DNA from 4 places in the Streptomyces sp. NPDC041122 genome. Region 1 is predicted to be linked to each of the others. Evidence: riboswitches for the same ligand, from Rfam matches in the RefSeq annotation. Region 1 holds a riboswitch; each other region holds the start of a gene.
What was found. A riboswitch is a leader RNA that binds a small molecule or an ion and turns the genes downstream of it on or off. The one in region 1 is predicted to bind cobalamin.
Positions count from the first base shown of each region.

Region 1 (5,259 bases):
GGCAAAGGACTCGCGGTAGATCGCCGCGCCGTCCTTCTCGTAGTCGAACACTGTGCTCTCGCTCATCTCGTGGCCGTGGTTTTCGTGGTGGTACGTGCGGTGGTGACCGTCTCGGTCAGGGTCCTGCCCGTGACGTGCGCGGGTTCCTCGCCGGGGGCGTGCACCGTGACCTCGTACCGTCCTTCGCCGGTGGCGAGCACGTCGACCCAGGCGCCGTGCGGGTGCCCGCAGCGCCGTTCGCAGCCGGACCAGTGGACGGGAAGCCCGCCGGGGCCCGGGACGACGTCCGCGCGGACGTCGGCGCGGGACTTGGCGCAGCCGGGGCGGCCGGTGCAGGCGCCGACACCGAGCCAGGGCGAGTCGGGGGTGGTGAGGTATCCGGCGTCGCCGAGCGCGGCCAGCCGTTGCCGGGCGGCGTCCTCGTCGGCGAAGCCGGGCAGCACGAAGCCGCGCCAGGGGGTGACCCGGAGTTCGTCGCCGGGCAGCGGCAGGAGGGCCCGCCAGGCGGCGACGCTCACGCGGCCGAGGGGGGCGTTGACGACGACCGCGCGCCCGTGGACACCGGGGACGGGCCCACCGGTGCCGGGCGGGCCCGGGGCGGCGACCGGAGCCCCCGGCACGGCAGTCGGCACCGGCGTCGCCGCGATCCCCGCCCCCGCCAGCGCCCCCGCCACCTCCACGGTCCGCCCCACCGGCAGCTCGCGCACCCGCCACGCGCCGTTGCCCGCCTCGCGGGCCTCGTCCAGGAAGGCACCGGCGGCGGCGAGGGCCGCGCGCGGGGCGTCGGAGGCGGCGACCCGGAGGGCGCGCGCCCCGACCTGTACGAGCGCCGTCCCGCCCAATTCTGCGATCAAGGTCACATCGCCGCCGAGTCCGGTCACGTCGCCGCGGCCGTCGTCCAGGGCGAACAGGAAGCGGCCGGAGAGCTCCGTCGTCCACTCCTCGGCGCACAGCAGCACGTCCAGCTCACGGACCCACAACTGCACGTCGGCGTGGCCGAGTCCGTCGGTTCCCGCCAGTGGGGACGCCACGATGTTGCGGACGCGCTCGTGCCGCTCGGAGGGCAGCAGACCCGCCTCGGCGAGCAGTCGGGAGAGTTCGCCGCCGCAGGCCTCGCCGAGGCCGCGCAACTCGATGTTGCCGCGCGAGGTGACGCTGAGGCCGCCGTCCGCCAGGCGCTCCGCCACGTCACCGAGCACCGCGACCTGATGACTCGTCAAGAGGCCGCCGGGCAGCCGGAGTCGGGCCAGGCGGCCGTCGTCGGCGAGGTGCAGGCGGAGGGCTCCGGGGCAGGCGTCACCCCGGTCACGTATGGGGGATTCGCCCTGGTCTGGGGAGGGTGTTCGGGTGGGCGGCATGGCGGCGAGCATACCCACGCCGATCCGGCCGGTCGCCTCCCGAGACGGGCCGTCCCGGCAGGTGGCCGCCCCGCTCGCGGCGGGCAGGACTTACTATGCAGGCGGCGGGCTGCCAAGTCCGTCGACGCCAGCGACGGCGTGGGTCCACCAGGACCCGGGGGAGGAAGCCCGGTGCGAATCCGGCGCGGTCCCGCCACTGTGAGCCCCACCCGCGTGGGGTGAGCCAGGAACTCCCGCCGTCCATACGACCACCCGGGGCGCGGACACCCCGAGGAAGGCCTGCGCCCGCATGCTTCTGCTGTTGTCGACCTCCGACACCGACCTGCTCAGCGCCCGCGCGGCGGGAGGCCCGGTCGACTACCGGTTCGCCAACCCCTCGCGCCTGGACCTCGACGGGCTGCCCGCCCTGCTCGACGGCGTCGACCTCGTCGTCGTACGCCTCCTCGGCGGCGTCCGCGCCTGGCAGGACGGCCTCGACCAGCTCCTCGCGAGCGGCCTGCCGGTCGTCGTGCTCACCGGGGAACAGGCACCCGACGCCCAGCTGATGGCGTCCTCCACCGTGCCGGTCGGCATCGCCGCCGAGGCGCACGCCTACCTGGCGCACGGCGGCCCGGCCAACCTGGAGCAGCTGGCCCGCTTCCTCTCCGACACCGTGCTGCTCACCGGCCACGGCTTCGAGCCGCCCGCGCCCGCCCCGTCCTGGGGACCGCTGGAGCGCACCGCCCGCGCCCACGTCGAGGGCCCGACCGTCGCCGTGCTCTACTACCGCGCCCACCACATGAGCGGCAACACCGCGTTCGTGGACGCGCTGTGCGGCGCCATCGAGGACGCCGGGGCCCGCCCGCTGCCGCTGTACGTGGCCTCGCTGCGCGCCCCCGAGCCCGAGCTGATCGACGCGCTGCGTGCCGCCGACACCATCGTGACGACGGTCCTCGCGGCCGGCGGCACCAGGCCCGCCGAGGCCTCCGCGGGCGGCGACGACGAGTCGTGGGACGCGGGCGCGCTCTCCGGCCTGGACGTGCCGATCCTCCAGGCGCTCTGCCTGACCGGTTCGCGGTCGTCCTGGGAGGAGAACGACGAGGGCGTCTCGCCGCTGGACGCCGCGAGCCAGATCGCGGTGCCGGAGTTCGACGGGCGCCTCATCACGGTCCCGTTCTCCTTCAAGGAGATCGACGAGGACGGGCTTCCCGCGTACGTGGCCGACGCCGAGCGCGCGGCCCGCGTCGCCGGCATCGCCGTGCGCCACGCCCGCCTGAAGCACATCCCGGCCGCCGACAAGCGCCTCGCGCTGGTCCTGTCCGCGTACCCGACCAAGCACTCCCGCATCGGCAACGCGGTCGGCCTCGACACCCCGGCGTCCGCCGTGGCGCTGCTGCGCCGGCTGCGCGCCGAGGGCTACGACTTCGGGCCCGAGGCCGACATCCCCGGCCTGGTCTCCGGTGACGGCGACGAGCTGATCCGCGCGCTGATCGACGCGGGCGGCCACGACCAGGAGTGGCTGACCGAGGAGCAGCTCGCCGCGAACCCGGTGCGCATCCCGGCCGCCGACTACAAGCGGTGGTACGCGACGCTCCCCGCGGAGCTGCGCGAGTCCGTCGAGGGGCACTGGGGCCCGCCGCCCGGCGAGATGTTCCTGGACACGTCCCGGGTGGGCGACGGCGGCGACCCGGAGGGCGACATCGTGCTCGCCGCCCTGCGCCGCGGCAACCTGCTGATCCTCATCCAGCCGCCGCGCGGCTTCGGCGAGAACCCGATCGCGATCTACCACGACCCGGATCTGCCGCCGTCGCACCACTACTTGGCGGCCTACCGCTGGATCGCGGCCTCCGCGTCCGACGGCGGCTTCGGCGCCGACGCGATGATCCACCTCGGCAAGCACGGCAACCTGGAGTGGCTGCCCGGCAAGAACGCCGGCCTCTCCGCCGCCTGCGGCCCGGACGCCGCGCTCGGCGACCTGCCGCTGATCTACCCGTTCCTGGTCAACGACCCGGGCGAGGGCACGCAGGCCAAGCGCCGCGTGCACGCCACGCTCATCGACCACCTGGTGCCGCCGATGGCGCGCGCCGACTCCTACGGCGACATCGCGCGCCTGGAGCAACTCCTCGACGAGTACGCCCAGATCAGCTCCATGGACCCGGCGAAGCTGCCCGCGATCCGCGCGCAGATCTGGACGCTCATCCAGGCCGCGAAGCTCGACCACGACCTGGGGCTCGAGGACCGGCCGGACGACGACGGCTTCGACGACTTCCTGCTGCACGTCGACGGCTGGCTCTGCGAGATCAAGGACATGCAGATCCGCGACGGTCTGCATGTGCTGGGCGCGGCCCCGGCCGGCGCCGACCGGGTCAATCTGGTCCTCGCGATCCTGCGGGCCCGCCAGATCTGGGGCGGCACCACCGCGCTGCCGGGTCTGCGCGAGGCCCTCGGTCTCGACGAGTCCGCGGCGACCCGCACCGGCGCCGACGAGGCCGAGGAGAAGGCCCGCGCACTGGTCCAGGCGATGGACGACGCGGACTGGGACCTCGCGGCGCTCCCCACCGACCAGGGTGAACAGGTCGCCGCCGTCCTGGAGTTCGCGGCCCGCGAGGTCGTGCCGCGGCTGGCCGGCACCACCGCCGAGCTCGACCACGCGGTGCACGCCCTGAACGGCGGCTTCGTCCCCGCGGGCCCCTCGGGTTCGCCGCTGCGCGGCCTGGTCAACGTCCTGCCGACCGGCCGCAACTTCTACTCGGTCGACCCCAAGGCCGTCCCGTCCCGCCTCGCGTGGGAGACCGGCCAGGCGCTGGCCGACTCCCTGCTGGAGCGGTACAAGTCCGACAACGGCGCGTACCCCACCTCCGTCGGCCTGTCCCTGTGGGGCACGAGCGCGATGCGCACCGCGGGCGACGATGTCGCGGAGGCCATGGCGCTGCTCGGCGTCCGCCCCGTCTGGGACGACGCATCGCGCCGCGTCACGGGCCTCGAAGCCATCCCGTACGAGGAGTTGGGCCGCCCGCGCATCGACGTGACGCTGCGCATCTCGGGCTTCTTCCGCGACGCGTTCCCGCACACCATCGGCCTGCTCGACGACGCGGTACGGCTCGCGGCCTCCCTGGAGGAGCCCGCCGAGCACAATCACGTACGCGCCCACGCCCAGGCGGACCTGGCCGAGCACGGCGACGAGCGCCGGGCCACCACCCGCATCTTCGGCTCCCGCCCCGGCACGTACGGCGCCGGTCTGCTCCAGCTCATCGACTCCCGCGACTGGCGCACCGACGCCGACCTCGCCGAGGTCTACACGGTGTGGGGCGGCTACGCGTACGGCCGCGGGCTCGAAGGGCGCCCGGCGCGCGCCGAGATGGAGACCGCGTACCAGCGCATCGCGGTGGCGGCCAAGAACACGGACACCCGCGAGCACGACATCGCGGACTCGGACGACTACTTCCAGTACCACGGCGGCATGGTGGCGACCGTGCGCGCGCTGCGGGGCACCGCCCCGGAGGCGTACATCGGCGACTCCACCCGCCCGGAGACGGTCCGCACCCGCACCCTGGTGGAGGAGACGAGCCGCGTCTTCCGCGCCCGCGTCGTCAACCCCAAGTGGATCGAGGCGATGCGCCGCCACGGCTACAAGGGCGCCTTCGAACTCGCCGCCACCGTGGACTACTTGTTCGGCTACGACGCCACGACGGGCGTCGTCGCCGACTGGATGTACGACAAGCTCACCGAGACGTACGTCCTGGACCCGACGAACCGTCAGTTCCTCCAGGAGAACAACCCCTGGGCGCTGCACGGCATCGCGGAGCGCCTCCTGGAGGCGGAGTCGCGCGGCATGTGGGCGAAGCCGGACCCGGCGGTGCTCGAAGCGCTGCGCCAGGCCTACCTGGAGACCGAGGGCGACCTGGAGGACGAGGGCTGAGTC
Region 1 covers NZ_JBVIYQ010000002.1:274,846-280,104, reverse strand. The annotation lists gene ACZ6B8_RS07550 (precorrin-8X methylmutase) at 1-51, opposite strand, end outside; gene ACZ6B8_RS07545 (cobalamin biosynthesis protein CobG) at 63-1,370, opposite strand; cobalamin riboswitch at 1,478-1,611, shown strand; gene cobN (cobaltochelatase subunit CobN) at 1,648-5,256, shown strand.

Region 2 (5,259 bases), on a different contig from region 1:
CGTCCACGTACGGCGTGTGCAGCGGGACCGGCGGGTGGTGGAAGGCGACCAGGACCGGGCGCGTGGGCGGGGTGTCGGCGAGGAGGTCCGACAGCCAGGTCAGGGTCTCGTCCTCCAGTCTGCCGTGGTCCTCGCCGGGGACGGACGTGTCGCACAGGGCCAGGACGAAGCGGTCCGTGGTGTGGGAGTTGTTGATCGGCCTCGTGTGCCCGCTCGCGCCACCGGGTTCGCCCAGCAAGTGCTCGCGGTAGGCGGGGCGTTCGTCGTGATTTCCGGGGCAGGTCAGCAGGGGGTGACGGGACGTCAAAAGCTTGCGGGCCGCCTCGTACTCGGACGGGGTGGCGTGGTCGGCGATGTCGCCGGTGACGATCACCGCGTCCAGGTCGTACGGGAGGTCGTTCAGGTAGTCCATGACGGCGCGGGTGCGGGCGACGCTGCGGCCGGCGTCGGCGGCCCCGGTGTCGAGGTGGGTGTCGCTCAGGTGGGCTATCACTGTCGGCATGCCCTGAACCTAGGGGGCGGGCAGGGGCGGAGGGGAGGGCCAACCGCACGCCTCTGGCCTGCACTTCGCGCAGCCGCTCAGCCCCGCAGGACCTCCACTTCGCGCAGCCGCTCAGCCCCGCAGGAACCGCACCGACGGGCGGCCCGCCTCCGCGTCCCCCTCCTGGCTCACCACCGCCCGCACCCCGTACACCTCGGCGATCAGTTTCTCGGTGATCACCTCGGCCGGGGTGCCCGCCGCGTACGCGGTGCCGTCCTTCAGGATCAGCAGGTGGTCGCAGAACATCGCCGCCAGGTTGAGGTCGTGCAGCGCGATCACGCTGGTGACCGGGAGCTCGGCGACCAGGGACAGCAGGTCCAACTGGTGCTGGATGTCGAGGTGGTTGGTGGGCTCGTCGAGGAGGAGTTCGCGGGGCTCCTGGGCGAGCGCGCGGGCCAGCTGGACGCGTTGGCGCTCGCCGCCGGACAGGGTGTGCCAGGCCTGCGCGGCGCGCTCGGTGAGGCCCGTGCGCGCCAGCGCCTCGCGCACCGCTCGCTCGTCGTGGGGCGTCGGCGCCGACCACGCGCGGCGGTGCGGGATACGGCCCAGGCGTACGACGTCCCGTACGGTCAACTCGACCTGGGTGGTGGCGTGTTGCTCGACCACGGCGATCCGGCGCGCCACCGCGCGGCGGCCCGTGTCGGCCAGGGTGCGGCCGTCCAGGGTCACCACCCCGGAGGCCGGGGCGAGGACGCCCGCGAGGATACGCAGGAGCGTGGACTTGCCGGATCCGTTGGGGCCGAGGAGCCCCACGGTGGCGCCGTCGGGCGGGGCGAGGCTGACGCCGTCGACCACCAGGCGGCCGCCCGCCTCCCTGCTGACGCGGTCGGCGCGGACCCCCGTGTGCAGGCCCGCCGTTTCCGTGCGCGCCACGTCGTACGTCACGACACCCTCCGCGTCCGGTACAGCACCGCCACGAACGCCGGTACGCCGATGAGTGACGTCACCACGCCGACCGGGACCTCCTGCGGGTCCAGGGCCGTGCGGGCCAGCGTGTCCACCCAGACCAGGAAGACCGCGCCGGCCAGCGCGGTGACCGGGAGCAGCCGGGCGTGCCCGGAGCCGACGAAGGCGCGGGCCGCGTGCGGCAGGACCAGGCCGACGAAGCCGATGGCCCCCGCCGAGCTGACCAGGGCCGCCGTCAGCAGTGCCGTCGTGCAGAGCAGGATGATCCGGGTGCGGGCCACCCGGACGCCCAGCGTCGCCGCCGCCTCCTGCCCGAAGGCGAACGCGTCGAGCGTCCGGGCGTGCGCGAGGCAGACCAGCAGCGTCACCGCGAGCACCGCGGCGCACAGCCACACGTCGGTCCAGCCGATGCCGCTGAGCGAGCCGAGGAGCCAGAACAGCACGCCCCGCGTGGTCTCGGCGTCGCCCGCGGTGAGGATCACGAACGAGGTCAGCGCGGAGAAGAGCTGCATCGCGGCGACGCCGGAGAGGACGACCCGGTCCGTGGTGTCGCCCAGGGTGTGGCTCAGGAGCAGCACCAGCGCGAACGAGCAGAGCGCGCCCACGAAGGCGCCCGCCGAGACCGACACCGCTCCCCCGCCGACGCCGAGGACGACGACCGCGACCGCTCCCGTGGACGCCCCGGAGGAGACCCCGAGGACGAAGGGGTCGGCGAGCGGATTGCGGAGCAGGGACTGCATGACGGCTCCGCAGACCGCGAGGCCCGCGCCGCAGACCGCGGCGAGCAGGGTGCGGGGCATCCGCAGGTTCCAGACGATGCCGTCCCTGATCGGGGTGAGCGGGGTGTCGCCGAGACCGAGGTGGGCGCCGACGGTCGACCACACGTCGGGCACGGAGATGTCGGCCGGGCCGATGGTGACGGCCACGGATACGGAGAGGACCAGCGCGGCGACGCCGGCCGCCCAGAGCAGCCCCAGGCGCACGCGGCCGGGGGCGGCGCCGGAAGGGTCGTCCAGGACGGCTCCCGGATCCGTACCCGTACCTACACCTGTACCCGTACCCGCTTCCGGCGCCGTCCCGCTCTCCGTCACTTGGCGAGCCCGAACTTCCGCAGCCCCGCCGCCACTTGTTCGATGCCGTCGACCGTACGGATCGTGGGGTTCATCGCCTGGCCGCTGAGCAGGACGTACCGCTTCTTCTTCACCGCGGTGAGGTTCTTCGTCGCCGGGTTGGTCTCCAGGAACCTGATCTTCGCCGCGGCGCTCTCCGCGGACTGCGACTTGCGTGTGAGGTCGCCGAGGACGAGGACGTCGGGGTCGCGGTCGGCGACCGTCTCCCAGTTGATCTGCGGCCACTCGTCGTGCGTGTCGTCGAAGACGTTCTTCGCGCCGAGTTCGCGGGTGATGATGCCGGGGGCGCCGCAGCAGCCCGCCAGGTACGGGGCGTCGGAGTTGGCGAACCAGTACATGAGGCGGGTGTCGGACGCGGACGCCCGGATGTTCTTCGTCGCCTTCGTGACGCGGCGCTTCAGGTCGGCGATCAGTTTCTCGCCGCGCCGCTCGACGTGGAAGACCTTCGCGAGGTCGCGCACCTCGCCGTAGACCGTGTCCATGGTGAGGGTCTGCACGCGCTTGCCGTCGCCGGCGCCGTCGTTGTCCTTGCCCGCGCAGTCGCTGGGCGAGACGTAGACGGGGACGCCGAGCTCGGTGAACTTCGAGCGGTCGGCGACCCCGCCCTTGCCGACGGTGTAGAGGAAGGAGGCGCTGACGAAGTCCGGCTCCTTGTCGAGGACCTTCTCCAGCGAGGGGTAGCGGTCGGCGAGCCGATCGACCTTCGCCTCGTCCTTCGCCAGGTTCTTCAGGACCGGGTCGGTCCAGGTGCCGGTGCCTGCCATCCGGTCGGCGAGGCCGAGCGAGAGCAGGATCTCCGTGGAGCCCTGGTCGAGGGAGACGGCCCGCCGCGGCGCCGCCGTGACCTCGGCCTTCTTGCCGCAGGAGGTGACCGTGACCGGATAGCCGTCGGCGCCCTTGCCCGCCGGCTTGCCCGCCGAGCCGCCGCCGCACGCGGTGAGCGCGAGCAGGCAGGCGCAGAGGAGGGCGGACATGCGGACTGGCGTGGATATACGGGCTGTCGAGGACACGTGATCCTTCGGGTCTCGCGGCTCATACGCGGAGCCTGGCCTGCGTCACGACCTCCGCCGCCCGGTGCGCGGACGGAGGTGCCAGCAGGTCTTCGGACTCGGGATCGACCGGGCGGGGCGCCTTCCCGGGCGTCCTGAGACGCCCAGTGGCCGTGGCCCCGCCCGTCCCCCTCACCGCTGCGCGTCAGTTCCGGATTCGCACCGGATTCCCTGGCCCAGGTGTGGGTTTGACTGGCTTGCGCAAGTTATCACGCACCCGTCACGCGCTCGGGCGGGCCGTCGGCGCGGGCCGCGGCTCGCCGGGGTAGGTGCCGAAGGACCAGCGGTTGCCCTCCGGATCGGCGATGCCGAACTCGCGGCTGCTGTAGGGCTTGTCCTCGATCTCGCTGGTGATCTCCACGCCCGCCGCGGTGAGGCGCCGGTACAGCTCGTCCACCTCGGCGGTGACGATGTAGGCGCCCGCGGCGCCCGGCTTTCCGCAGGTGGCCGAGGACTCCGGGTCGTACGAGCCGAGCATGATGCCGCCGCCCTCGGGCCAGTCGAGCTGGGCGTGGGCGACGCGGCCCTCGTCCTCGTAGACGGCCGTGCGCAGGAAGCCGACGGTGCCGACGAGGAAGTCGATCAGGGCGAGGGCGTCCGCGGCCTGCACGCCCGGCCAGATGGCGGGTGCGGGGGTCACGCGGGTGTCAGGGGTGTCAGTGGTGTCAGGGGTGTCAGGGGTGTCAGGGGTGTCGAATCGCTGTTCCGTCTGGGTCTTCGGTGTGGTGTTCATGGCTTCGATTCTTCGCCTCCGCCGTGTGCCCCGGCTTGGATATTCCGGCACTCTTCGGCCAGCCAGCGGGTGGGGCTGGCCCCTGTGTACTGCCGGAAGTCACGGACCAGGTGGGAGTGGTCGTAATAGCCGGTGTCGGCCGCGACCCGGGCGAGGTCGGGCCGGTCGCCCGCCGCGACGGCCCTGGTCACGGCGGCCTTGGCGTGCTGGAAGCGCATCAGGCGGGCGGCCTGCTTGGGGCTCAGTCCGGTCTCGGCGCGGAACAGCGCGGTCAGCCGGCGCTCGCTGAGCGCGACGTGCCGGGAGAGGCCGCCGAGCGTACCCGCGCCGCGGTGCCGGGCCAGCCACGCCCATGCCGCGGCCACCTCGGGCCGTACGGATCCCGTGGCGCGGTCGGTGGACGCGAGGCGCCGCAGATAGCCGGAGAGGAGATCGAAGCGGTCCGCCCAGCGGTCCAGCTCGCAGAGCCGCTCGCGGACCTCGCCCGCGCGGGCGCCGAACACGTCGGTGCCGGCGACGACGAGCTGTCCGGCCAGCTCGGCGGCGGGCGCGCCGAGCAGCGCGCGGGCCGCGAGGGGGTGCACGGCGAGCTGGATGCCGGCCTCGTGCTCGGGCTGGACGACGTAGGCGGGGCTCTGGTGCAGGCCGCCCACCACGATGTCGGTGCGCGCCGCCGCCGGGCCGGTGGCCCGGTCCGGGGATTCGCCGGTGGCGATGGGGCCGTCGAGGGAGAAGATCACCGTCAGGTAGGGCGACGGGAGTCCGCGGTGCAGGGCGGGGCGCTGCCCGGCGGTGCGGTAGCCGACCGCCGAGACGACCATGCCGTCGAGCCGCGGCGCGGCCCGGACGAACTCGCGGGTGCCCATGGTTTCAGTATGCGCGGCGGACGCCGGTAGGGGG
Region 2 covers NZ_JBVIYQ010000001.1:54,551-59,809, forward strand. The annotation lists gene ACZ6B8_RS00235 (metallophosphoesterase) at 1-502, opposite strand, end outside; gene ACZ6B8_RS00240 (ABC transporter ATP-binding protein) at 614-1,426, opposite strand; gene ACZ6B8_RS00245 (FecCD family ABC transporter permease) at 1,423-2,463, opposite strand; gene ACZ6B8_RS00250 (ABC transporter substrate-binding protein) at 2,535-3,551, opposite strand; cobalamin riboswitch at 3,654-3,838, opposite strand; gene ACZ6B8_RS00255 (VOC family protein) at 3,847-4,359, opposite strand; gene ACZ6B8_RS00260 (AraC family transcriptional regulator) at 4,356-5,225, opposite strand.
Region 2: linked by a shared signal. The riboswitch ahead of ACZ6B8_RS00250 (ABC transporter substrate-binding protein) and the one ahead of cobN (cobaltochelatase subunit CobN) in region 1 are both predicted to bind cobalamin.

Region 3 (5,259 bases), on a different contig from region 1:
GAAGAGCACCACGGCGAGCCTGGCGGCAATGGTGTCGTGCAGGGCGGCCCGTCCGGCGAGGGCGAGGGCTACCAGCGCGGGCTCGGGGCCCGGCAGATCCAGATGATCGCGATCGGCGGTGCCATCGGCACCGGCCTGTTCCTCGGCGCGGGCAAAGCCATCCACAAGGCAGGGCCCAGCCTCATCCTGGCGTACGCCATCGCGGGCCTCGTCATCTTCTTCATCATGCGGGCGCTCGGCGAGCTCCTCATGTACCGGCCCGTGTCCGGCTCCTTCTCGGAGTACGCACGCGAGTTCATGGGCCCGTTCTTCGGATTCGTGACCGGCTGGACGTACTGGCTCTTCTGGGTCGTCACCGGCATCACCGAAGTCACCGCGGCCGCCCAGTACATGCAGTACTGGACCCATGACTCATTCCCGCAATGGGCCTACGCGCTGGTCTTCACCGTCATCCTGTACGGCGCGAACCTCATCTCCGTGAAGCTCTTCGGTGAGCTGGAGTTCTGGTTCTCGATGGTCAAGGTCACCGCCATCATCGGCATGATCCTGATCTGCGTCGGCATCCTCACCATCGGCTTCTCCGACGCCGGGGACACCGCCTCCGTGACCCACCTCTGGGACGACGGCGGCTTCTTCCCCAACGGCATCGGCTCCACGCTGATGACCCTGCAGATCGTGATGTTCGCCTTCCTCGCCGTCGAGCTGGTCGGCGTCACCGCGGGCGAGTCCAAGGACCCCAAGACCGTCCTGCCCAAGGCCATCAACACCGTGCCGTGGCGCATCGCCGTCTTCTACGTCGGCGCGCTCATCATGATCCTGTCGGTTGTCCCGTGGACCTCGTTCAAGCCGGGCGTCTCGCCGTTCGTGAAGGCCTTCGAGGAGATGGGTCTCGGCGTCGGCGCCGCGATCGTGAACTTCGTGGTCCTCACCGCCGCGCTCTCCTCCTGCAACTCCGGCATGTACTCCACCGGCCGCATGCTGCGCGACCTCGCGCTCAACGGCCAGGGCCCGAAGTTCTTCACCAAGCTCACGAAGAACGGCCTGCCGCTGACCGGCACCACGGTCTCCGCCGCCTTCATGCTCGTCGGCGTCTGGATCAACTACCAGTGGCCGGGCGAGGCGTTCAACTACGTCGTCTCCTTCGCGACCATCTCCGGCATGTGGGCCTGGATCATGATCCTCGCCTGCCAGATCCGCTACCGCCGCAAGGCCGACCGCGGCGAGCTGCCGCAATCCACGTTCCGCGCCCCGGGCGCGCCGTACACCAGCTGGTTCGCGCTCGCCTTCATCGGCATGGTCATCGTGATGATGGGCGTCGACAAGGACGCGCGCATCTCGCTGTACGCCGCGCCGGTGTGGGCCCTGATCCTGACGGTCTCCTACCTCGTGCTCAAGAGCCGCAACCCGCAGGCTGCCGCCTTCACCAAGCAGAAGGTCGGCGCCCAGGGCGGCACGGACGGCCCGTCCGACGGCGACCCGCTCAGCAAGGACTGACCGGCCCCCCAAGGCCGATGTCCAGCATTCGGGCCCGCCCGTACCACACTTCGGTACGGTGCGGGCCCTCTGCTTATCCTGGCTCCCATGCTGACCATCACCCAGGCCCTCCACGACCAGATCGTCGCGCACGCGCGCAAGGACCACCCCGACGAGGCCTGCGGCGTGGTCGCGGGGCCGGAGGGCACCGACCGGCCCGAGCGGTTCATCCCGATGCTGAACGCCGCGCGCTCGCCCACGTTCTACGAGTTCGACTCGGGTGACCTGCTCAAGCTCTACCGCGACCTCGACGACCGCGACGAGGAGCCGGTGATCGTCTACCACTCGCACACGGCGACCGAGGCCTACCCCTCGCGCACCGACATCACGTACGCCAACGAGCCCGGCGCGCACTACGTCCTGGTCTCCACCGCCGACACCGACGGCGCGGGCCCCTTCCAGTTCCGCTCGTACCGGATCGTGGACGGCGAGGTCACCGAGGAAGAGGTAAAGGTCGTCGAGGCATACTGAGCTTCACTCATGAGGGCGGCAGGACCCAGGAAGCCGGTGCGAACCCGGCACGGTCCCGCCACTGTGACCCCGGCCCCGCGCAGGGCCGGGGGAGTCAGGAACTGACCTGCCGCCTTTCTCCACGCAACGCAGGGGACGCGGAAATCCCCTGGAGGAGGCAGCTCAGCCATGTCCCGCCGCCACACCGGCATACGCGCGCTCGCCGCGGCCACCCTGCTCGTCCCGCTCGCCGCGTGCTCGTCGGCGGACACCGACGGCGACACGAAGCCCGCCGCGCGGGCGGCCGGATTCCCGTACACCGTCACCAACTGCGGCGTGCGGACGACGTACGACGCGCCCCCGAAGCGCGCCGTCACCATGAACCAGCACACCACCGAAGTGATGCTGGAACTCGGCCTGCAGGACCACATCGCCGGCACCGCCTATCTCGACGACAAGGTGCTGCCGAAGTACGAGAAGGCGTACAGGTCGCGCCCCGTGCTCGCCGAGGAATACCCCTCGTACGAGAAGCTGCTCGCCGCCAATCCCGACTTCGTGTACGGCGGTTACCCGAGCGCCTTCCTCGCGGGCGACGGCCGCAGCCGCTCCGCGCTCGCGAAGTCGGGCATCAAGACCCGCCTGAACGTCGAGGGCTGCGCGAACAAGCCCGTCTCCATGGACGACGTCTACCGCGAGGTCCGCGAGGTCGGCGCCACCTTCGGGGTGCGCGACCGTGCCGAGAAGTGGGTCGCGGGCGCCCGCCGCGAACTCACCGCCACCGCGAAGAAGTCCCGGGGCGAGAAGGCGCGGTCCGTCTTCGTCTACGACAGCGGCGACAAGACCGCGTTCACCGCCGGCGGCCGCGGCATCGGCAACGACATCATCGAGCGGGCCGGCGGCCGCAACGTCTTCGCCGACGTCGACAAGTCCTTCACCGACGCCTCCTGGGAGAAGGTCGTCGAGCGCGGGCCCGAGACCATCCTGATCCTCGACTACGGCGCCACGACCGTCGCCCAGAAGAAGAAGCGCCTCCTGGAGGATCCGGTCCTGCGGGACGTCCCGGCCGTCAGGAACAAGCGCTTCGCGGTGCTGCGACTGTCGGACGTGGTCACCGGCGTACGAGCACCGGAGGCGGTGAGGAAGCTGGCGGCGCAGCTGTGAGGCGCACCCGGGCATTCCAGCCCGTCCGGCGTTCGAGGACGAGCCCGAAGGGCGATCGACGGGACGCACGGGGTCGGCGCCTGGTCGTTCTGACGGTACTCACAGTCACCCTCGCGGCAGCGATACTCGCCGGGCTGGCCCTGGGCTCGGTCCGGATCCCGCCGGGCCAGGTCCTGGACATCCTCACGGGGCGGGCCGGACCCTCCCCCTTCCGCACCATCGTGCTGGACGTCCGCCTCCCCAGGGTCCTGCTCGGCGCAGCCGTCGGCGCGGGCCTCGCCGTCATCGGCACCGTCCTGCAGGCCCTCGTCCGCAACCCGCTCGCCGACCCGTTCCTGCTCGGTGTCTCCTCCGGCGCCTCCGTCGGCGCGGTCTCCGCCATCGTGCTCGGCGGCGTCTTCGGCCTCGGCACCGCCCTGTCGACCACCGTCACCATCCCGGCCGCGTCCTTCGCGGGCGCGCTGGTCTCCCTGGTCCTCGTCCACGGCCTGGCCCGAAGCGGGGGCGGCGGCCTCGCCACCGGCCGGCTGATCCTCGCGGGCGTCGCCGTCTCCTACATCCTCACCGCGCTCACCAGCCTCATCCTGGTCACCGCCGACAGCGCGGACCACCTCAAGGAGGTCCTGTACTGGACGCTCGGCGGCCTCGGCAGCGCCCGCTGGGACATGCTCGCCCTGCCCTGCACCGTCCTGCTCCTCGGCACGGCCCTCCTGACGGCCCTGGCCCGCCCCCTCGACCTGCTCCTCGCCGGTGAGGAGGGCGCCACCGTCCTCGGCCTGGACGCGACCCGCTTCCGCGTCACCGTCTTCGTCCTCGCCTCCCTGCTCACCGGCGTCCTGGTCGCCTACAGCGGGGCCATCGGCTTCATCGGCCTGATGGTGCCGCACGCCGCCCGCATGCTGGTCGGCGCCGCGCACCGCGCGCTGCTCCCCGTCGTGGCGCTGATGGGCGCGGTCTTCCTGGTCGCCGCCGACCTCGCCGCGCGCACCGTCGCCGCCCCGCAGGACATCCCCGTCGGCGTGCTCACCGCGCTGACCGGCGGCCCGTTCTTCCTGTACCTGCTGCGGCGGCGCACCGAAGGAGTACCGGCATGACGCCGAACCCGTTGCCCGGCGAGTTGCGCACCGAAGGACTCTCCTACGAGGTCGACGGCCGGCTCCTCGTCGACTCCGTCGACCTCACCGCCGCCCCCGGCGAGACCGTCGGCGTCGTCGGCCCCAACGGCAGCGGCAAGACCACGCTGCTGCGCTGCGTGTACGGCACGCTGCGCCCCACCGCGGGCCGCGCCCTCCTCGACGGCGACGACCTGCACGCGCTGTCCGCGAAGGCGCGCGCCCGGCGCCTGGCCACCGTCCCGCAGGACGGGCAGGCCGCCTTCGAGCTGACCGTACGGCAGGTCGTCGCGATGGGCCGCTCCCCGCACAAGCGGTTCTGGGAGGCCGACACGGCGGCCGACGACGCGCTCGTCGCGGCGGCGCTGGCCCGGGTCGGCGTCGCGGAGCTCGCCGACCGTACCTTCCCCTCGCTCTCCGGCGGCGAGCGGCAGCGCGCGCTGGTGGCCCGCGCCCTGGTCCAGGAGCCGACCCTGGTCGTCCTCGACGAACCCACCAACCACCTGGACATCCGCTACCAGCTGGAGATCCTCTCCTTCGTCCGCGGCCTGGGCACCACCAACCTGCTCGCCCTGCACGACCTGAACCTCGCCGCGTACTACTGCGACCGCCTGCACGTCCTCGACGGCGGCCGCCTCGTCGCCTCCGGGGCGCCGAAGGAGGTCCTCACCACCGAGCTGCTCGCCACCGTGTACGGGGTGACCGCCGAGGTCAGCACCCATCCGCTGACCGGCGCCCCGACGGTCGTCTATCTGCCGCCGCCCGCATCCTGAACGGATTCCGTCCACGAGCTGAGATCACATTCCGGGATCCGGACCGGGAATCGATACGATGACCGCATGGTTCCCCACGACGTGAGCGAAAAGACGCCGGGCGCACTGCTCGTTGCGCGGCTGCACGTCGACCTGTGCCGCCTCGCCAGCGCGATCTGTTCCCGCTGAACCGCGCCGCCGCACGGCCGTGGGCCGCGGCAACGGCGCCTCCGTACGCGCGCCACCAGCAG
Region 3 covers NZ_JBVIYQ010000001.1:863,569-868,827, reverse strand. The annotation lists gene ACZ6B8_RS03785 (amino acid permease) at 1-1,494, shown strand, start outside; gene ACZ6B8_RS03780 (M67 family metallopeptidase) at 1,582-2,004, shown strand; cobalamin riboswitch at 2,008-2,128, shown strand; gene ACZ6B8_RS03775 (ABC transporter substrate-binding protein) at 2,173-3,144, shown strand; gene ACZ6B8_RS03770 (FecCD family ABC transporter permease) at 3,225-4,238, shown strand; gene ACZ6B8_RS03765 (ABC transporter ATP-binding protein) at 4,235-5,029, shown strand; gene ACZ6B8_RS03760 (putative leader peptide) at 5,096-5,197, shown strand.
Region 3: linked by a shared signal. The riboswitch ahead of ACZ6B8_RS03775 (ABC transporter substrate-binding protein) and the one ahead of cobN (cobaltochelatase subunit CobN) in region 1 are both predicted to bind cobalamin.

Region 4 (5,259 bases), on a different contig from region 1:
GGTGCGCACGCTCTCCTGACACCGGGCGCCGGCTACTCCGGCGCCCAGCAAGAAGGCCCTGATTCCGCCGAGCTCCTCGTCGGTGAGGTCGCTTTCGGTGACATCGCTGAGCAAGTCATGCGTGGGCGCGGCCCGTGTGGCGAGACGAGCTCGCGCATGTATTCGTGGATGGCCGCCATGGCTGCCTCTCGCTCTTCCTCGGTGGCGGCCAGGGGTATGGACGTCTCGGTGTGCCGCTGGAACGTGTCCCGGTCGGCGGAGGGCACGTCGAGCAGTTCGCAGGTGATGGACTACCTGTGAGGTCGCGCGGGTGCGTTTGAGTACCCGTACTCATGATCGGCTCGCCCGGCTCGCGCAGGCTGGGGGTGCAACCCGAAGCCGAGGAGAGGGAGCCAGCAGTGACCAAGGGTAATCGAGTTCGTCCGCTCTCGCGTGTGATCGGAAGCCGGCCGGTGCGATCGGTCGTGGGGCTCGCACTGGCGGGCGTGACGGCCGCGGTGCTCACCGGCTGTTCCATGGAGGACGCGACCTGCGGCGGCGGGGAGTATCCGGTTCTGAGGGTGGGAAGCAGCGGATCCGCGTGCGCCCCCAAGGGAGAGGAGCCGCCCAAGGGCTATTCACGCTATCCCGCGGGCAAGGTCCCTGAGCACGTCGGCGACAAGTGGGATACGTACTGGGAGACGCACACCGTCGACAAGGACGGGAAGATCATCAAGCTGAAGGACGGTCAGTGAGCCTCGGGCGCCGGAGCGGAAGGCGGGAGCGGGGCCGGACGCCGGAGCGGGAGCCGTCCGGGCGCTGGGCGTCCGAACGGCGGTCGCCGGGCCGGAGTTGGGCCGCTCGTTCCTCGCTCTCGATCCTGTTGATCGCGTAGACGGCCGGCATCAGGCCCGAGGTGGCCAGAAACGCCCCCAATAGGTCGGCGCCGGTGCGGAATCCGAGGCCCCGATCGGGTTCGAAGAGACACACGGCGGCGAGGAGGGTGGCCGCGCCGATCGGCACGTTGATGAAGAAGATGGAAGCAGGAGTCCACCGAAGGCGATCATGTAGGCGTGGTCGAGCCAGGCGAGGTTCGATTGTGTGAAGTCCAGTTCCCTTCCGATCGTGGGGAGCGCCACGGTGACGACGCTGCCGTCCAGAACGATGATCAGCACCCCGGTACACAGCGTGGCGCGACGTCAACGACCTCGGCGAGCTGGACGTCGTGCGCGTCGAACCCGCCGGCTAACCCCGAGCGACCTCAGCGGTGTGTGCGGGGGCGTAGCGCTCACCCACTACCTGGTCGCTCAGCGGGTTCAGCGCGGCCAGCGTCTCGGCGTCCAGTACGAGTTCCAGCGCGGCCGCGTTCTGCTCCAGCCGGGCCGGGCTGCGGGTGCCCGGAATGGTGGCCACCGCTACCCCGAGCCGCTCGGCCTGGGCGTACACCCAAGCCAGCGCCACCTGGGCCGGGGTGGCACCCAGCCGGTCGGCCACCTCGCGCACGGTCTGCGCGATCCTCTCGTTGGCCTCGCCCGCTTCGTCGGCGAAGCGGGGGTTGGTGCGCCGGAAGTCCCTCTCGCCCAGCGTGGAGCGGTCCAGGGTGCCGGTCAGGAACCCCCGCCCCAACGGCGAGTACGGCACCAGCCCGATCCTCAGCTCTGCCATCACCGGGGTGACCGCCTCGGCTTCGCGGGTCCAGAGCGAGTACTCGCTCTGGACCGCGGCGATCGGGTGCACCGCGTGGGCCCGGCGCAGCAGCTCGCCGTCGACCTCGGACAGGCCCAGATGGCGGACCTTGCCCGCCGCGACCAACTCGGCCGTCGCCCCGACGGTCTCCTCGATTTCCACGTCCTGGGGCGGCCGGTGGGCGTAGTACAGGTCGATCGTCTCGACGCCCAGCCGCAGCAACGAGGCGTCACAGGAGCGCAGCACGAAGTCCCGGGCACCGCGGATGCGGCGTCCCCGGGTCGCCGGCACTGCGGTCGATGCCGAACTTGGTGGCCAGCTGCACCTGGTTCCGGCGGCCGTGGATGGCCCGGCCGACCAGCACCTCGTTGTGCCCGGTGCCGTAGGCGTCGGCGGTGTCCAGGAACGTGACGCCCAGCTCCAGGGCCCGGTCGATGGTGGCCAGGCCGCCGTCCCAGTCGGCGGGGCCGTAGCTCTCGCTCATCCCCATGCACCCCAGGCCCATCGCGCTGACGGTGAGACCGGGCGAGCCGAGCGCGGTTCGGGTGATCATGCGTGGATGCTCCTCCGGGTCAGGTGCGGCGCGAGCGGGTGAGGGTGAAGCGCTCCACCTTCAGCGGGTCGCCACAGGACCCGGACACGAGGTGGGTTACCGGATCCTGCGCCGGCACGGGCTACCGCGTGGCCGTGTCCGCCGCATCACCGTCATCGCCGAGGACCTCGCCGCCGACGCCCGCCAGGGGGGCCGCATCGGACCCGCCGGCGCCTTCCAGCGCGTCAGCTGACCCGCACAGTCCCGCTACGCGCTCCCGGTCTGAGGCAAAAGCGCCGCTTCGGCCTGCGCCACGGGGTACGGATCAGCGCCAGCGGTTGTTGCTGGTATGGTCCCCGGCGAGCCAACGGGCGAGGTCGGCGTGTGCGGTGGCGCGCTGCTCGACGTCGATCTTCTCCACGTCGGGGTGGTCGACGGCGAACTCCAGGATCAGCCCGTTGGGGTCCGTGACGTACAGCGAGACACAGAAGCCGTGGTCGATCACGTGAGGGTTCGCGTCCACGGAGCCGGCCGCCTCGACGCGCTCGCGAATGGCTTCTTGTGCCCCGGCCTCGACCTTGAAGGCTATGTGGCGCAGAGGAGTTGAGTTGATGCTGGTCCTGAACTCCTCCTGGTCGTTGCGGTCCGCGAACTGAAAGAAGGCGAGCGCGCTGCCGTCGGCCAGGCCGTAGAGAGCGTGACTGTAGGCGCGCTCGACGCCGTGCATCACCTCGCGCTCGGTCCACGTGGCCACTAACGGCAGGCCGATCACGTCCTCGTAAAAGCGGCGGTTGGCTTCCTGGTCGTCGGTGATCCAGGCGTGGTGGTGGAGACGGAGGGGCAGGGACCGGGCCTGGGCGTGCGGCTCAGACCGTGTCTGCATCTGCGTCGGTGTCTGCGTCATGTCGGTCATCTCCTGTACGTAGGCGCGTAGTTGGCTGGTCGTCGATGCTGGTCGGCGTCGCCCTGAAAAGAATGCCACTAGCACAGGTTGAAGGTTAAATCATTTCTGGCCATGTTCGCGGTCAGGCCGCTTGCCGGCCGCCCCGGCCATCAACGGCGCTTTCGGGGATGAAGCGACAGGAAGAAACGATCCCAAAGGCGCGGCGGCACGTTCGGCCGCCGGCCCGCCGCGCGGTCCGGACCCGTGTGGCCGGAAAGGCGGGGGTGGACTTACTAGGACGTCCAACTATATGTTCGTGACCAGAGCCCGCGGTGCAGGGAAGCCGGTGTGAATCCGGCGCGGTCCCGCCACTGTGACCGGGGAGTGCGTTCTCGCCGAGCGATACGCCACTGACGGACGAGTCCGTCGGGAAGGCGGGAGAACGCGCGCTGATCCGGGAGTCAGGATACCGGCCGCGGGGTGTTCCGTGTTGTCCACGAGGATGGAGCAGACACGCATGGCACCGGTCCGTACCCACGACCCAGGTGATCCGGCGAAGCGAGCGGCGGCCGTCGCCGACGCTCGACTCCACGACGGCTCTTAGGCCTTCGCGTCCCACGTCAGGCCCATCGATCCGCCTGTCCGGCGGTGCCGTCGGCCTGCCGTGCCATCTTCGGATCTCACCTGACGAGAGCAGGCTCTCATGGTCCGTGAACTGACACATTTCATCGGCGGCAAGCACGTGCGCGGGGCCTCCGGGCTGTTCGCCGACGTGTACGACCCCAACTCCGGCTCCGTACAGGCCCACGTGCCGCTGGCGGGGCGCGACGAGACGGCCGCGGCAATCGCCGACGCCGAAGCGGCGCAGCGCGGCTGGGGCGAGTGGAACCCGCAGCGGCGCGCCCGCGTGATGCTGCGCTTCCTCCAACTCGTCGAACAGGAGCGGGAGTCGTTGGCCCGGCTGCTCTCCTCCGAACACGGCAAGACGATCGCCGACGCCCACGGCGACCTGCAACGCGGCCTAGAGGTGGTGGAGTTCGCGGCGGGCATCCCGCACCTGCTGAAGGGTGAGTTCAGCGACAACGCCGGCACCGGCATCGACGTGCACTCCCTGCGCGTACCGCTCGGCGTCACCGCCGGGATCACCCCGTTCAACTTCCCCGCGATGATCCCACTGTGGAAGGCCGCGCCCGCGCTCGCCTGCGGAAACTCCTTCGTTCTCAAGCCCTCCGAACGCGCGCCCTCGGTGCCGCTCCGGCTCGCCGAGCTGTTCCTGGAGGCGGGGCTGCCGCCCGGCGTCCTGAACGTGGTCAACGGCGGCAAGGAAAGCGTGGACACCCTCATCGAGGATCCGCGCGTGCAGGCGCTCGGCTTCGTCGGCTCCACGCCCGTGGCCGCGCACATCTACGCGAGCGCCGCCGCACACGGCAAGCGCGCGCAGTGCTTCGGCGGCGCCAAGAACCACATGATCGTGATGCCGGACGCCGACCTCGACCAGGCCGTGGACGCGCTGATCGGCGCCGGGTACGGCTCGGCGGGGGAGCGGTGCATGGCCATCTCGGTCGCCGTGCCCGTCGGTGAGGAGACCGCCGACGCGCTCGTCACCCGCCTCAAGGAACGCGTCGCGGAGCTGCGCATCGGCCGCTCCGACGACCCCGAGGCGGACTTCGGCCCGCTGGTCACCCGCGACGCCCTCGACCGGGTCCGCCGCTACGTGGACATCGGCGTCAACGAAGGGGCCGAACTCGTCGTCGACGGACGGGACGTCACCCTGCCCGGCCACGAGGACGGCTTCTTCGCGGGTGCCACGCTCTTCGACCGCGTCTCGCCCAGGATGCGGATCTACCGCGAGGAGATCTTCGGCCCGGTCCTCTGTGTGGTCCGTGCCGCGGACTACGAGGAGGCCCTGCGCCTGCCCACCGAACACCCCTACGGCAACGGCGTCGCCCTCTTCACCAGGGACGGGGACACCGCCCGCGACTTCACCCGCCGCGTCGGCGCCGGCATGGTCGGCGTCAACGTGCCGATCCCCGTGCCGGTCGCGTACCACACCTTCGGCGGCTGGAAGCGGTCCGGCTTCGGCGACCTCAACCAGCACGGCCCCGACGCCGTGCGCTTCTACACCCGTACGAAGACCGTCACCTCGCGCTGGCCGTCCGGGGCCAGGGAAGGCGCGAGC
Region 4 covers NZ_JBVIYQ010000007.1:273,264-278,522, forward strand. The annotation lists gene pstS (phosphate ABC transporter substrate-binding protein PstS) at 1-19, shown strand, start outside; gene ACZ6B8_RS25505 (hypothetical protein) at 178-300, shown strand; gene ACZ6B8_RS25510 (SCO0607 family lipoprotein) at 453-734, shown strand; partial or broken gene ACZ6B8_RS25515 (aldo/keto reductase) at 1,225-2,218, opposite strand; gene ACZ6B8_RS25520 (hypothetical protein) at 2,310-2,450, shown strand; gene ACZ6B8_RS25525 (VOC family protein) at 2,523-3,101, opposite strand; cobalamin riboswitch at 3,394-3,572, shown strand; gene ACZ6B8_RS25530 (CoA-acylating methylmalonate-semialdehyde dehydrogenase) at 3,784-5,259, shown strand, end outside.
Region 4: linked by a shared signal. The riboswitch ahead of ACZ6B8_RS25530 (CoA-acylating methylmalonate-semialdehyde dehydrogenase) and the one ahead of cobN (cobaltochelatase subunit CobN) in region 1 are both predicted to bind cobalamin.